3 regions of the Vibrio alginolyticus NBRC 15630 genome follow, and region 1 is predicted to be linked to each of the others. Evidence: predicted binding sites of a transcription regulator. Region 1 holds the regulator's gene; each other region holds the start of a gene.
What was found. Region 1 encodes CRP, which controls carbon source genes, mostly activating them, when cyclic AMP is high. Its sites were predicted from a motif close to TGTGANNNNNNTCACA; they were not measured.

Region 1 (4,281 bases):
TCGCTTTGTCTTACAACTCAATAAAACGTGTCACACGATTGTATGAATTCGATGATTTGATCACGGCACCACTGCACGGCTTTAAAGACGCACAAGATTATTACGACCAATGCTCTGGCTTAAGTAAACTACAACAAATCACGCTACCGACACTGATCATCCATGCCAAAGACGATCCGTTCATGACCGACGATGTGATCCCGAAGTTTGTTCTGCCAGATAACATTGATTACCGTCTCTTTGAGCACGGCGGCCATGTTGGCTTCCTGACAGGAACGGCGTTAAAACCTAAGTTTTGGTTGGAGGAAGCGCTGCCTGCGTATTACGAAAGTATCGCCGCAGATTACCTTTCTGCTGTATCCAAGCAACGAACGCAGTAAACTAGCCGCTCATCATAAAAGTTAGAGGTATTTATGATCATTCCATGGCAAGACATTGCGCCGGAAACATTGGAAAACTTAATTCGTGAATTCGTCTTACGCGAAGGAACGGATTACGGAACCGTCGAGGTTTCTTTGCAAGACAAAATTGATCAAGTTAAAGCTCAATTGGAAAAAGGTGAAGCGGTTATCGTGTTCTCTGAGCTACACGAAACCGTCGATATTCAGCATAAAACAAAATTTTAGACCCTTCACATTTTACCGTATCCCACTCGATGACAAGGTATTGTTACGTGCTATAGTGGGATATCGACCGTGCAGTAGTAACTCTACTGCACATTACAGGTAAGTAATTTTCGACAAGGTTTGTCATGTCAGCTAAACACCCAATTATTGCGGTTACTGGTTCGTCCGGTGCCGGCACGACCACTACATCTGAAGCCTTCCGTAAAATGTTCAATATGATGAACGTTAAACCCGCATGGGTTGAAGGCGATAGCTTCCATCGCTTTACTCGCCCAGAAATGGACATCGAAATTCGCAAAGCCCGCGAGCAAGGTCGACACATTAGCTACTTTGGCCCACAAGCTAATGACTTCCCGGGATTAGAAGAGTTTTTCCGTAAGTTCGGGCATGACGGTACTGGCAGCGTGCGCCGTTATCTGCACACGTTTGACGAAGCGGTTCCCTACAATCAAATGCCAGGCACGTTTACACCGTGGCAAGACTTACCCGAAAACAGCGACGTGCTGTTTTATGAAGGGTTACATGGTGGCGTGGTCGATGGCGATGTTAATGTTGCTCAACATGTGGATTTCTTAATTGGCATGGTGCCGATTGTGAACTTAGAGTGGATCCAAAAATTCGTACGTGACACTCGCGATCGCGGCCATTCGCGTGAAGCGGTAATGGACTCAATCGTGCGATCCATGGACGATTACCTCAACTATATCACTCCGCAGTTTTCTCGTACTCACATCAACTTCCAGCGCGTACCGACCGTTGATACTTCCAACCCACTTAATGCAAAAGGCATCCCTAGTTTGGATGAGAGTTTTGTGGTGATTCGCCTACGCGGTATCAAGAATGTCGACTTCCCATATCTGCTGGCCATGATTGATGGCTCATTCATGTCACGCCACAACACGATTGTCGTACCCGGCGGTAAGATGAGCTTTGCAATGGAGCTCATAGTTCGGCCTATCCTACAACAGCTCATCGAAACAGGGAAAATTGGCTAAAAACCTGCCTGCGAAGATGTTTACTTTTCATACCGTGATCATGTGCACAGTTTTGCTTACAAAATCTCAATCATGGCACGATTAAAATCAAGAAATCGTTTTCGAAAAAGGATACTATTTCTTACCGAAACACAAGAGAGCTTGCAGCATATAAAAAGTGCTCTTATTCTAGTAGGCCTAATTCAGGCTTAGCTAAAATATGGATAGCGCAAGCGTACCCTGCAGAGGAAGTGAGATATTATGGTTCTAGGTAAACCTCAAACCGACCCAACATTAGAGTGGTTTCTTTCACACTGTCATATTCATAAGTACCCTTCAAAGAGCACGCTAATTCACGCGGGCGAAAAGGCAGAAACTTTGTACTACATCGTTAAAGGTTCTGTTGCGGTTCTTATCAAAGACGAAGAAGGTAAGGAGATGATCCTTTCTTACCTAAACCAAGGAGACTTTATTGGTGAACTTGGTCTATTCGAGGAAGACCAAGAGCGCACAGCTTGGGTTCGTGCTAAATCTCCTTGTGAAGTTGCTGAAATTTCTTTCAAGAAGTTCCGTCAGCTTATCCAAGTAAACCCAGACATCCTAATGCGTCTTTCTGCGCAGATGGCTCGTCGTCTTCAAGTAACTAGCCAAAAAGTGGGTGACCTGGCGTTCCTAGACGTAACTGGTCGTATCGCTCAGACGCTTCTGAACCTTGCAAAACAACCAGACGCAATGACTCACCCAGACGGCATGCAAATCAAGATCACTCGTCAAGAAATCGGTCAAATTGTTGGCTGTTCTCGTGAGACAGTAGGTCGTATTTTGAAGATGCTAGAAGAGCAGAACCTAATCTCTGCTCACGGTAAAACCATCGTGGTTTACGGTACTCGTTAATCTCAAACTAGAGTGACACGAACAAAATTATAAAAGCCACCAATGGCAACATTGGTGGCTTTTTATTTGCTCATGACCAAATGAGATAGGGTGCAGCGAACACTAATGAGTAAGCTTAACAGGTTAACCCTAAAACTTAGCCATTCGTACTTTCAAAGATTTTGTCAGCTGAAGCGGCCACGAAACCTGGGTACAAATCACCATTTTCCATCGGATAGCGCTTAGCAAATTCATAAAACCCGCCAGGGATAATTTCAGTGCCTTCGCTAAAACGAACCGCTACTTTATCTGCCATGGTCGATGACTGCTCTAGCAACACCTCAGGAGTGCCCTTCACTTCACCACCATTTTCATTAATGGTAAACCCAGCGGTACGCAGATGATCGTTTACCTGCTTCACTTCTTCATATTCATTGAGCTGGTTAACGCTCACCGTGAAGTGGTTTGCTCCGTAACCATGCGCCGCAAGCCAAGATGCGTACTCACTTTCTTTAGCCAACGTTTGGTAATCAGCAAAGCTTAAATCCCACAAGCGTCCACCATGTAAGAATGCGCTATCGTTCAGCTTGTCAGCATCGACTTGTGCCACCAAATTTTTCACAATCTCTTGTAGCTCAGACGAGCACTCTTCAACTTTTAGCTCACTAATAAATACTTTAGGTTTCTTCGGATCTGGGTGCTCATAGTGCTTAGCAACCAGCTTTTTGCTTTCGAAAACGTAATCACCACACGCCTTGTAACCAATAGCTACAAATGGCTTAGCTAGAGTTTCAATACCAAGAGGCGCGATATTGAAGGTACGTAAAGCTATATGATCATTAATCAGAGGCTCATCTTCTTGAAGCAGCTGATGCACTTTAGCCGCCGAAGGGCAAAGACGTTGAATGTAATCTTGCCATAGCGATTCAAATAACACATCGGGCGTCATAACGACTCCTTGTTACGAGATGTAGAGTTTAAAGGTAAGCGGAAGTTGGCTGCTCGTTCACAACAAAAGTTGTCCAGAATAATGAACGAGCAACCATCAACCTGTGACGGTAAATGCCAGTCAGTCAACACGCTTTTCCGAGTCTTTGCTCACTTTTCGTGTTCTGCCAACGATCACTACAACCCATACCTAAATGATGCGCCGGCAAGGTGAGCCGCAATGCATAGTTGCGACTCTATTATTAAATCTTATAGCGCTACACCTGGACTCAATGTTGCAGGCAAGACAGTTTCTTGACCTTCCATTGATGCCATTGGGTACGCACAGTAATCTGCTGCGTAGTAAGCGCTTGGACGCAAGTTACCCGACGCCCCCGGACCACCAAATGGTGCATCACCACTTGCACCCGTTAACTGGCGGTTGCGGTTCACGATGCCGGCACGAATGTGGTCCACGAAGTATTCCCACTCTTGGTCGTCGGTTGAAACCAAGCCAGCAGATAAACCAAAGCGCGTATCGTTTGCTAGCGCTACGGCTTTGTCTAATCCTTCGTAGCGCACCACTTGCAGAAGTGGGCCGAAGTATTCTTCATCTGGTAACTCAGCAATGTTCGTTACATCAATGATACCAGGAGAAACAAACGCCGCCTCTCCTGCTTTCGCTTCAATCAAGCTTTCACCGCCAAGAGACTGTAGATTAGCTTGTGCATCAAGAATAAACTTGGCTGCCACGACCGAAATTTGCGGTCCCATAAATGGCGCAGGTTCTGCAAATGGTTGGTCTACGCGAATATTGCGTGTCGCTTCAACGAGCTTGGTGATAAGCGCATCGCCTTTTTCACCCAATGGCACATACAAAC
Region 2 (4,281 bases), 860 kb from region 1:
TGGTTTGACGCTGCGGCCAATGTAGTTGGTACAAATCGACATAATCGGTTTGTAGACGATTAAGGCTGTCATCAATCGCTGTATGGATGTGGCGACGATTAAGGCTCATGTTGTCTCTAATGTGAGGAACATTGCGAGGGCCTGCCACTTTTGTTGCCAGTACTACTTTTTCTCTTTTGCCGCTTTTTGCTAACCAATTACCGATGTATTGCTCGGTAAGCCCTTGTGTTTCCGATCTTGGCGGTACAGGGTACATCTCTGCGGTATCGATGAAGTTCACCCCATGATCGAGGGCAAAGTCGAGCTGTTCAAAGGCGTCCTTTTCTGTGTTTTGCTCGCCAAACGTCATAGTGCCGAGGCAGATTTTACTGATCTCAAGTGATGAGTGCGGTAGTTTTGTGTATTGCATATCACGTCCTTGAAGAGTTACCGACTAAATAAGTGACTCCAATATAGGGGATTTTTAGCCGCAATCGCAAATGATTTACGTATAAAGGGAGAGCAAACTCGAAAGCTACAGTTAGCCTAACTACACTTAAATAATCGTGTGAAGGAGGTATGTTATGCAGAAGCATCAATTGGACATGTGGCTACATGGTCCACATAAAGATACTTATAAAACTCCCAAAGTATTTGTGATTGGGTGTTCTGATGTCTCTGACTATCTTTTAGCTGTGGAGTACAAGCATCAACTTGAGCCGATTAAAGACGGTGAAGACCCGATACATTTTGGCTCTCTAGACTTAGTAAAAGAAGAACTATTGAGGCTAGGGGTCGATAAAGCGTATTTAAGGCTGCGCAATGCGTATGACGAATGTGGCACTGAAGAGGCAGCCTCATACTGCGATATTGAGTTATCGCTCGTGACGCACTAAATAGCTGATATGGTTTTATTCTGGTTGAGTGTTAATGTAGTGCTTGAGTAAGATCTGTTCAGTAAACTGTGTTCTAAGGTAAAAGCCTCGGGGCAGAGTTTTCATCGGCTTACCATTTGAGTTGTATGCTTCGGTGAGCGCTTTTGCATTTGCGGCTTTAGGGCGAAGATGCAGCGCTTCTCCGTGTCTGGCGGAAATTTGATCAAATCTTCCCAAGACGATCATCTCCATTAACTCTTCCCAGTCATTTCGCAAAATCCGTTCTTCTTCTTCATCTGGTGACCAAATGAGTGGACTGCCCACACGTCTTTCAGCGAGTGGGATTTCTCGTTCTCCTTCTACGGGTACCCAAAGCACGCGAGATAGCTTGTTTCGAACATGACTTGTTTCCCATGTAAGACCATGAACACCAGTGAGGGGAGCCACAGAAACAAAGGTTGTTTCTAAAGGTTTGCCAGAATAACTGATCGGAATACTTTTCAACTCGATCCCTAGTTTTGCGAAATCTTGTTGAGGTTTACTGCCAGCTGGAGCGCCCAAGTGCCATTCGAGTAATTGACCCACCCAACCTTTATCACGTTTTAAGTTTTCAGGAACAATCATATTCGCCTCGGCGGCCAACTCAGCAAAACTGAGTCCTGCCATATCATGCGCTCGTTCCAATAGCTCTGCTTCTGTTTGTGGTTCTGGTTTCATAGTTACAAGGTGGTATTACAAAAAATATAGTTTATCAAACTCCGACCAAATCTACTGTTTAAGATTTCACCGAGGCGGTGTAAGAACGATCAATTCATAACTTATCCACAGGTGGAGGAGGTATTGATAAGATCCTGGCGGGGTCTGTATGAATAAACAGGGGTTAAAATGCATTTTTGGGGTTGATTTTGTTGTAATCATCTAAACGAATAGCAGGTGAGTGTGGATAAATAGCCTGTTGGTGGATCTTTGACCGATCTGAGTTTGGTGAAAAGATCATCAAGAAACTGAAGATCGAATTATCGTTGTTTTTAAAAATAAATACTTTTTTATCAATGTTTTATGTTTATTTTTTGTTTCTTCATCTGTTTTGCTTTTGATGGGATTGAACTGAATTACTCATTTGAATTGAATTCTTCACAAAGTTATTCACAGAAAAGGTGAATAAATGTGGGCAATGTCTCACTCTTGTGTTGATAAGGTATGGTTTGATTAAAAGATATCCAAAAATGCTGAAAAGGTAATAAATCTTGCTCATATCACATCAGTAAGTTTGCTAGTAATGGGGATATGTGGAAAAATCACGGTAATAAAAAATTTATTCATAGAGGTTAGCCAGTGATAGATGGCGATGGTTACCGACTTAATGTTGGTATTGTGATATGTAATAACCATGGTCAGGTCTTCTGGGCTAAACGATACGGGCAACACTCATGGCAATTTCCACAAGGTGGGATTGACGAAGGTGAAACCCCTGAACAAGCCATGTTCAGGGAGTTATACGAAGAAGTCGGTTTAACGAAAAAAGACGTTAAGATCATTGCAACAAGTCGTCATTGGTTAAGATATAAGCTACCAAAGCGATTGGTGCGTTGGGACTCCAAGCCTGTTTGTATCGGCCAAAAACAGAAATGGTTTCTGCTGAGATTAGAATGCGATGAGTCTCGCATTAATATGCAACGCGGAAAATCCCCTGAATTTGATGGTTGGCGCTGGGTAAGTTACTGGTATCCAGTTAGGCAAGTTGTTTCTTTCAAGCGAGATGTTTATCGACGAGCGATGAAAGAATTTGCATCCTTAGCCATGCCTTTTCGAGAGAGAAAAGCGAAAGGGAAAAGAAAAAAGCAACGTAGAGGATAATCATGCTCAGTCAGCTAAGGGAAATAGTTGAGAAAGTCTCCAGGGTCGATGATGTGCATCTGGCACTCGATATATTGGTGAAAGAGACTTGTGCTGCCCTTAGTACTGAGTGCTGTACTATCTATCTTGCTAATGAAGAAATGCAGCGCCTTGAGTTAATGGCAACTCAAGGCCTTATTTTTGAAGGTGATAGTATTCATATCAACTTCAATGAAGGCTTGGTTGGGTTGGTAAAACGAAGCGCTGAACCCCTTAACCTTGCCGAAGCCTCAAAACACCCCGAGTTCAAATTCTTTCCTCAACTCGGCGAACAGATTTACCACTCTTTTTTAGCTACTCCAATCATTCATCGTAAACAAGTTTTAGGTGTGTTGGTGATCCAACAAAAAACGCCGCGCTTGTTTAGTGAAATGGAAGAATCGTTTCTTGTTACCTTATCCGCTCAGTTAGCGGTGCTCATTGCACATGCGCAGAATCTTGGGCATTGGCAGTTAGCATCTAAACCCACGGTATTAAAAGGTTTGCCTGCGTCTACTGGTGTCGCGATTGGAGAGTTTTGGTTCGACAATACCCAGCCGAGTTTATCGGATGTTTTCCCTTCGTCCACGTTAGATAAGGAACGCGAGCACGAGACATTACTGGTGGCCATAGAGCGAGCGTTAAATGACTTTCGCCGTATGCGGAAAAAGCTGGACAGTGAAATCAACAAAGATGCGCTGGCGATCTTCGATCTGTTTACTCACTTACTGAATGATCCGATGCTTCGCGGTGATTTGAAGAAGCAGATTGAAAAAGGAGACAGGGCAGACTGGGCGTTACGCCAAGTTGTAGAGTCATACTCGAATCGATTTGCCAGAATGTCGGATGTATACATGCGTGAAAGAGCGCAAGATATCCGAGAGTTAGGGCAAAGGCTGCTCTATTTTCTGCACAACAGTGAGCAAGAAAATTCTGCAATTGATCGTCCCATTATTTTGGTGGCGAACGAACTCACTGCCACCTTGCTCGCTTCTGTACCTAAAGAGTTTTTGTTAGCCGTCGTATCATTAGAGGGAGGCGCAAACTCTCACGCTGCCATTTTATCTCGAGCTCTTGGGGTCCCTGCAGTCATGGGCGCCAACATTAATCTGGATGTGGTGAATGGCAAACTCGGGATAGTCGACGGCTATACGGGTGAGATCTTCTTAGAGCCAAACCGTCAGTTGTTGCGAGAGTATCGCAGCTTAGTAAGCGAAGAGTCTGAATTGTTTGCCATGGTAAACAAGGACCTCGCACTCCCTGCGGTTACGCAAGATAATCACCATATCGAAATTATGCTGAATGCGGGACTCAGTGCAGACAGTAACATTGCCATCAACACAGGTGTTGATGGTGTTGGGTTGTACCGAACTGAGATTGCATTTTTACTTCAGCATCACTTTCCTTCGGAAGATGAGCAGTATCATCAATACCAAGCAATACTTAACAGCTATCCGAATCAACGAGTAGTGATGCGTACTTTGGATATTGGTGGTGACAAACCTTTGCCGTATTTGCCCATCGAAGAAGATAATCCGTTTCTAGGCTGGCG
Region 3 (4,281 bases), 1.7 Mb from region 1:
TAAGCCATATTGCTGTGCGTGCCTTTTTTGCTGAACATTTTTACACGCCAACGGTAACGCCTCTTAATGGCATGCACGAGCTTTATCAATTTGATGAGCTCTCTATTTATACTGGGGACTTTTTCACTGCACCAGTATCTCAAGCCGATATCATTTATGATCGCGCCGCGTTGGTTGCTTTACCGCAAGATATGCGAGAGGAGTATGTAGAGCGTCTCAAGCAACTTTTGAACCCAGGCGGTCGTATTTTGCTTGTTACACTCAACTATCCTCAAGAAGAGATGGCGGGGCCTCCATTTAGCGTGCCGGTCGAAGAGATTGAGCAGTTATTTTCAGGTTACAAAGTTACTTGTTTGAACGTAGATGAAGCTGACGAGAATCATCCTAAAATTGCGAAAAAAGGCTTAAGTCGCTTCTCTGAAGAAGTGTACTTAATCGAGAGTGAATAGGCTCTCTTCGGTTTGGAACACGAAATAGCGCAGCAATTTGAGCTGCGCTATTTTTGTATGAGTGGTTCGTATTTAATAAATGATATTCACTTTTGAAGCACTTTCAACAGCATCTTGAACGGCTTCTTCGGTGGTTTTTCGTCGCGTAAGGACAACACCTAAACGGCGGCGACCATCGATTTCTGGCTTACCGAATAGACGAACTTGTGTTTGAGGTTGAGCTAAAGCTTTGCTTAGGTTTTCAAAGCGAATGTTTGTGGAAGTCCCTTGTCCAAGAATAACAGCAGACGCAGATGGGCCATATTGCACAATATTATTAATTGGCATTCCGGTAAACGCGCGCACGTGGAGAGCAAACTCAGACATTTCCTGCGAAATCATTGTAACCATACCCGTATCGTGAGGGCGAGGAGAGACCTCATTGAAAATGACTTTATCGCCTTTGACAAACAGCTCTACACCAAAGATGCCGTAGCCACCGAGCGCGTTTACCACTTTCTCAGCCGTGTATTCAGCTGCTTTTACTGCGTTTTCTGACATAGCTTGCGGTTGCCATGATTCGCGGTAGTCGCCATCTTCCTGACGATGACCAATTGGAGCACAGAAATGCACACCGTCAACGGCTCTGATGGTCAATAAAGTGATTTCGTAATCGAAGTCGATAAAACCTTCCACGATAACGCGACCTGCACCCGTACGTCCGCCTTCCTGAGCGTAATCCCATGCTTTTGTAACGTCGTCTTCGGTCTTGATAACACTTTGCCCTTTACCGGAAGAGCTCATCACTGGCTTCACCACGCACGGAATACCCACATGTTCAACCGCGGCTTTGAAGTCTTCAAAGTTATCTGCAAAACGATAAGGTGAAGTCGTCAATTCCAGTTCTTCTGCTGCCAAACGTCGGATACCTTCACGATTCATTGTTAGCCTGGTTGCCTTAGCGGTTGGAACAACATTCAGTCCTTTTTCTTCAAGCTCTACCAGTTTGCCGGTTGCGATGGCTTCAATTTCTGGTACGACGTAAGTAGGTTGTTCCTTCGTAATAACTTCTTCTAAGGCGTTCCCATCTAACATGTCGATAACATAACTACGGTGAGCGACTTGCATCGCTGGAGCATTGGCATAGCGATCACAAGCAATCACTTCTAAACCAAGTCTCTGGCATTCAATGGCGACTTCTTTACCGAGTTCGCCAGAGCCTAAAAGTAATACACGGGTAGCATTTGCGCTAGTTGCAGTGCCAAACATAGTGTTCCCTTACAAAATAGAGTGATGAGACAGAAATTGCAGGAGATCATACTGAAGTTTTATGACAAAGCAAACGTTTGCTTTTGGTTTTTAGGTAATAAAAAAGCTCTACATGTTGTAGAGCTTTTTGTTGAATTTGTCGTTTATACGTTGACAAAACTAAGCGGAATATCTGGATTCAACGCTTCCAACGTTGATTGCGTATCGGCTAAGTGACTGATCTTACCTTCAGAGTTTTCTACCAATGCAGCGGCTTTGATGCTGTCAAAGGTTTCACCCGCAAGTAAAACTTGGATTAGCGCAACTTGTAGCGGTGGCAAGCTAGGATTAAACGCTGCATTTTCTGCATAAGCGCCTTGGAATACACGGCCGCTAGTCATCTCTAATGCTAAACCACTCAAGTTGTTGGTGTATGGAGAGTGGCTCATGTTCATCGCTTCAACTGCACTTTGGATGAGTGCGTCTTCATCATCACATGAGAATTGGTGTTTAACTTCTGCCATTAAGCCGGACTCGATACCGAGATCGTTTGGTCCAAAGGCTTCAGGCAGGTATTCATGAAGTGACTTTTCTTCACGTTCTGGGAGCTGGATTTTAAGCTCGTTTGCGGTAGATAACTCATTCATGAACTGGCGGCAGTGACCACATGGGCTGAAGTTGATAGTGATATCCTTAACACCACGTTCGCCTTTCATCCAAGCATGGCTAATCGCAGACTGCTCTGCGTGAACCGTTTGACCCAACTGTACACCAAAGAATTCCATGTTGGCACCGAAGTAAAGGCGACCTGAAAGACCACGAACGATAGCGCCGACATAAAAGTCAGAAAGGGGAGCATAGGAGTACGCTGCGGCAAAAGGAAGTAGCGCAACACGAAGCTCTTTGTCTGATAGACCGGTAGCTGAAAGCAACTGCTCAAATTGTTGAACTGAAAGCGTAGCATCAAAATCATCAGCTTGGATGATAGGAGCAAGTTGTTTGGAAAGTGCTTCTGGAGCGCCTGCTAGCGCCTGTTCAATGCGACTTTTCATGTTGAATCCTTGTTATTGCATGGACAGTTATTCTATGTGAAAGATAGAAATGTTCCGTGCGTTAGATCACGATAAATAATGCAATTGATAATTCTGTTACATAATTAGAGTGAGCTCACACATGTATTCGATTGCACAGGTGTGAAGCGTTATCTCCGTCTCACAATTAACCATATCAGTATATATTCATATGACCAAGGAGCAGGAGTATGTTACCAACGCGACTTTTACCGCTATGCTACTTTATACTTACGTAATCTAGAGCGAGTGGTAGCAGCTAGAATGCTAATGCTATGAATGTATATCTCAGTCAAGTCCCTTCACGATATTACTGGGTGAGTTTGATAGATAAGATAGGGTTTTGAAAAGGGATAAGTAAGAAACGTAAAGGCTACGGCCTGCCGGAAGGAGGGCAGACCGAGAGCGCTTAACTATTGATATAGCCAGACCGCCAAAGCAAAAAAACTTGGAGCCAAAATAGAAGTTATGATCCCACATAAAACCAATGCGAGTGATGAGAACGCGGCATCTATGGGCTGTTTCTCTGCACATGTCGCGGTGCCTAAGGCATGAGACACGGTACCCATTGTTAGGCCACGTGCAATCGGGTGTTTAATTCCAATTAAGTTGTAAATTGGGTATGCCAAAATCGCGCCCAATAAACCAACAATCAGAACCAAGATCGCCGCAACGGCTGCTTCACCACCGAGGTGACTCGAAATTTCCATTGCTATTGGCGTAGTGACGGATTTACCCACTAGACTTGCGATTAAACTGATATCCGCTTTGAAAGCGACTGCGAACAAGGTGGTTGTCATCATCGACATCACACTGCCTACTGTGCAAGCGAAAGTGATGATTCGCCAGTTTGCTTTAATTTGTGGTAGTTGTTCATATAGTGGATAAGCCAGAGCAACTACAGCAGGTTGAAGCAAAAAGCTAATTCCTTCGTTATCCGCATAATACGTTTCAAATGGCACATTTAAGTAAGTAAGCAAAGGAATGAGCACTGCGATACTGATCAGCAAAGGGTTTGCTAGAGGATTGTTCACTTTGATTGCGATTTGACGAGCGATAAGAAAAACCGCAATGGTAACAACTAACCACATATCAGTGTTTCTCCTGTAGCAAGTAATCTAGCAGCCAAGCGAGGCTGACCAGTACAATGAGTGAACCGCCAACCGCGCTAGCGATGATAGGGAGCGCATTGGCGAGTAGTAGGTCGAAATGCTGCATTAATCCGACGCTGATAGGAACGAACAATAAGATCATATAGCGGATAAATAGCGTGGCGCCCGGTTTGACCCAGTCGACTTTTACAAGCCCAAGAGTCATGGAGAAAAACAGTACGAGCATACCGATGACACTTCCTGGAACGGAAACGCCAGTGAACTTTTGAATGGTAATTCCGATGCCAAGTGCTCCCATGATGAGGAAGATTGAAATGAGCAGTTGGATCAGTTGTAAGAATCGTTCTTTAATCATTTTGACAGTATATAAACAACAAGCACACCATAAGGTGCGCTTGTATTAGGAGGAGTTAGGAAGCTAAG

Region 2: the regulator CRP is predicted to act here: its motif matches at 2,021-2,036, upstream of rppH (RNA pyrophosphohydrolase).
Region 3: the regulator CRP is predicted to act here: its motif matches at 2,833-2,848, upstream of cdd (cytidine deaminase).

The regions. Positions count from the first base shown of each region.
Region 1 is NC_022349.1:2,031,000-2,035,280, forward strand. It holds gene N646_RS09280 (hydrolase) at 1-380, shown strand, start outside; gene N646_RS09285 (YheU family protein) at 414-626, shown strand; gene N646_RS09290 (phosphoribulokinase) at 752-1,621, shown strand; gene crp (cAMP-activated global transcriptional regulator CRP) at 1,862-2,494, shown strand; gene N646_RS09300 (DUF1338 domain-containing protein) at 2,631-3,422, opposite strand; gene astD (succinylglutamate-semialdehyde dehydrogenase) at 3,671-4,281, opposite strand, start outside.
Region 2 is NC_022349.1:2,886,605-2,890,885, forward strand. It holds gene N646_RS13265 (NADP(H)-dependent aldo-keto reductase) at 1-409, opposite strand, end outside; gene N646_RS13270 (DUF6482 family protein) at 564-875, shown strand; gene mutH (DNA mismatch repair endonuclease MutH) at 891-1,571, opposite strand; gene rppH (RNA pyrophosphohydrolase) at 2,190-2,711, shown strand; gene ptsP (phosphoenolpyruvate--protein phosphotransferase) at 2,714-4,281, shown strand, end outside.
Region 3 is NC_022349.1:373,019-377,299, forward strand. It holds gene N646_RS01605 (thiopurine S-methyltransferase) at 1-449, shown strand, start outside; gene purT (formate-dependent phosphoribosylglycinamide formyltransferase) at 522-1,697, opposite strand; gene cdd (cytidine deaminase) at 1,841-2,728, opposite strand; gene N646_RS01620 (LrgB family protein) at 3,160-3,837, opposite strand; gene N646_RS01625 (CidA/LrgA family protein) at 3,839-4,213, opposite strand; gene sbcB (exodeoxyribonuclease I) at 4,269-4,281, opposite strand, start outside.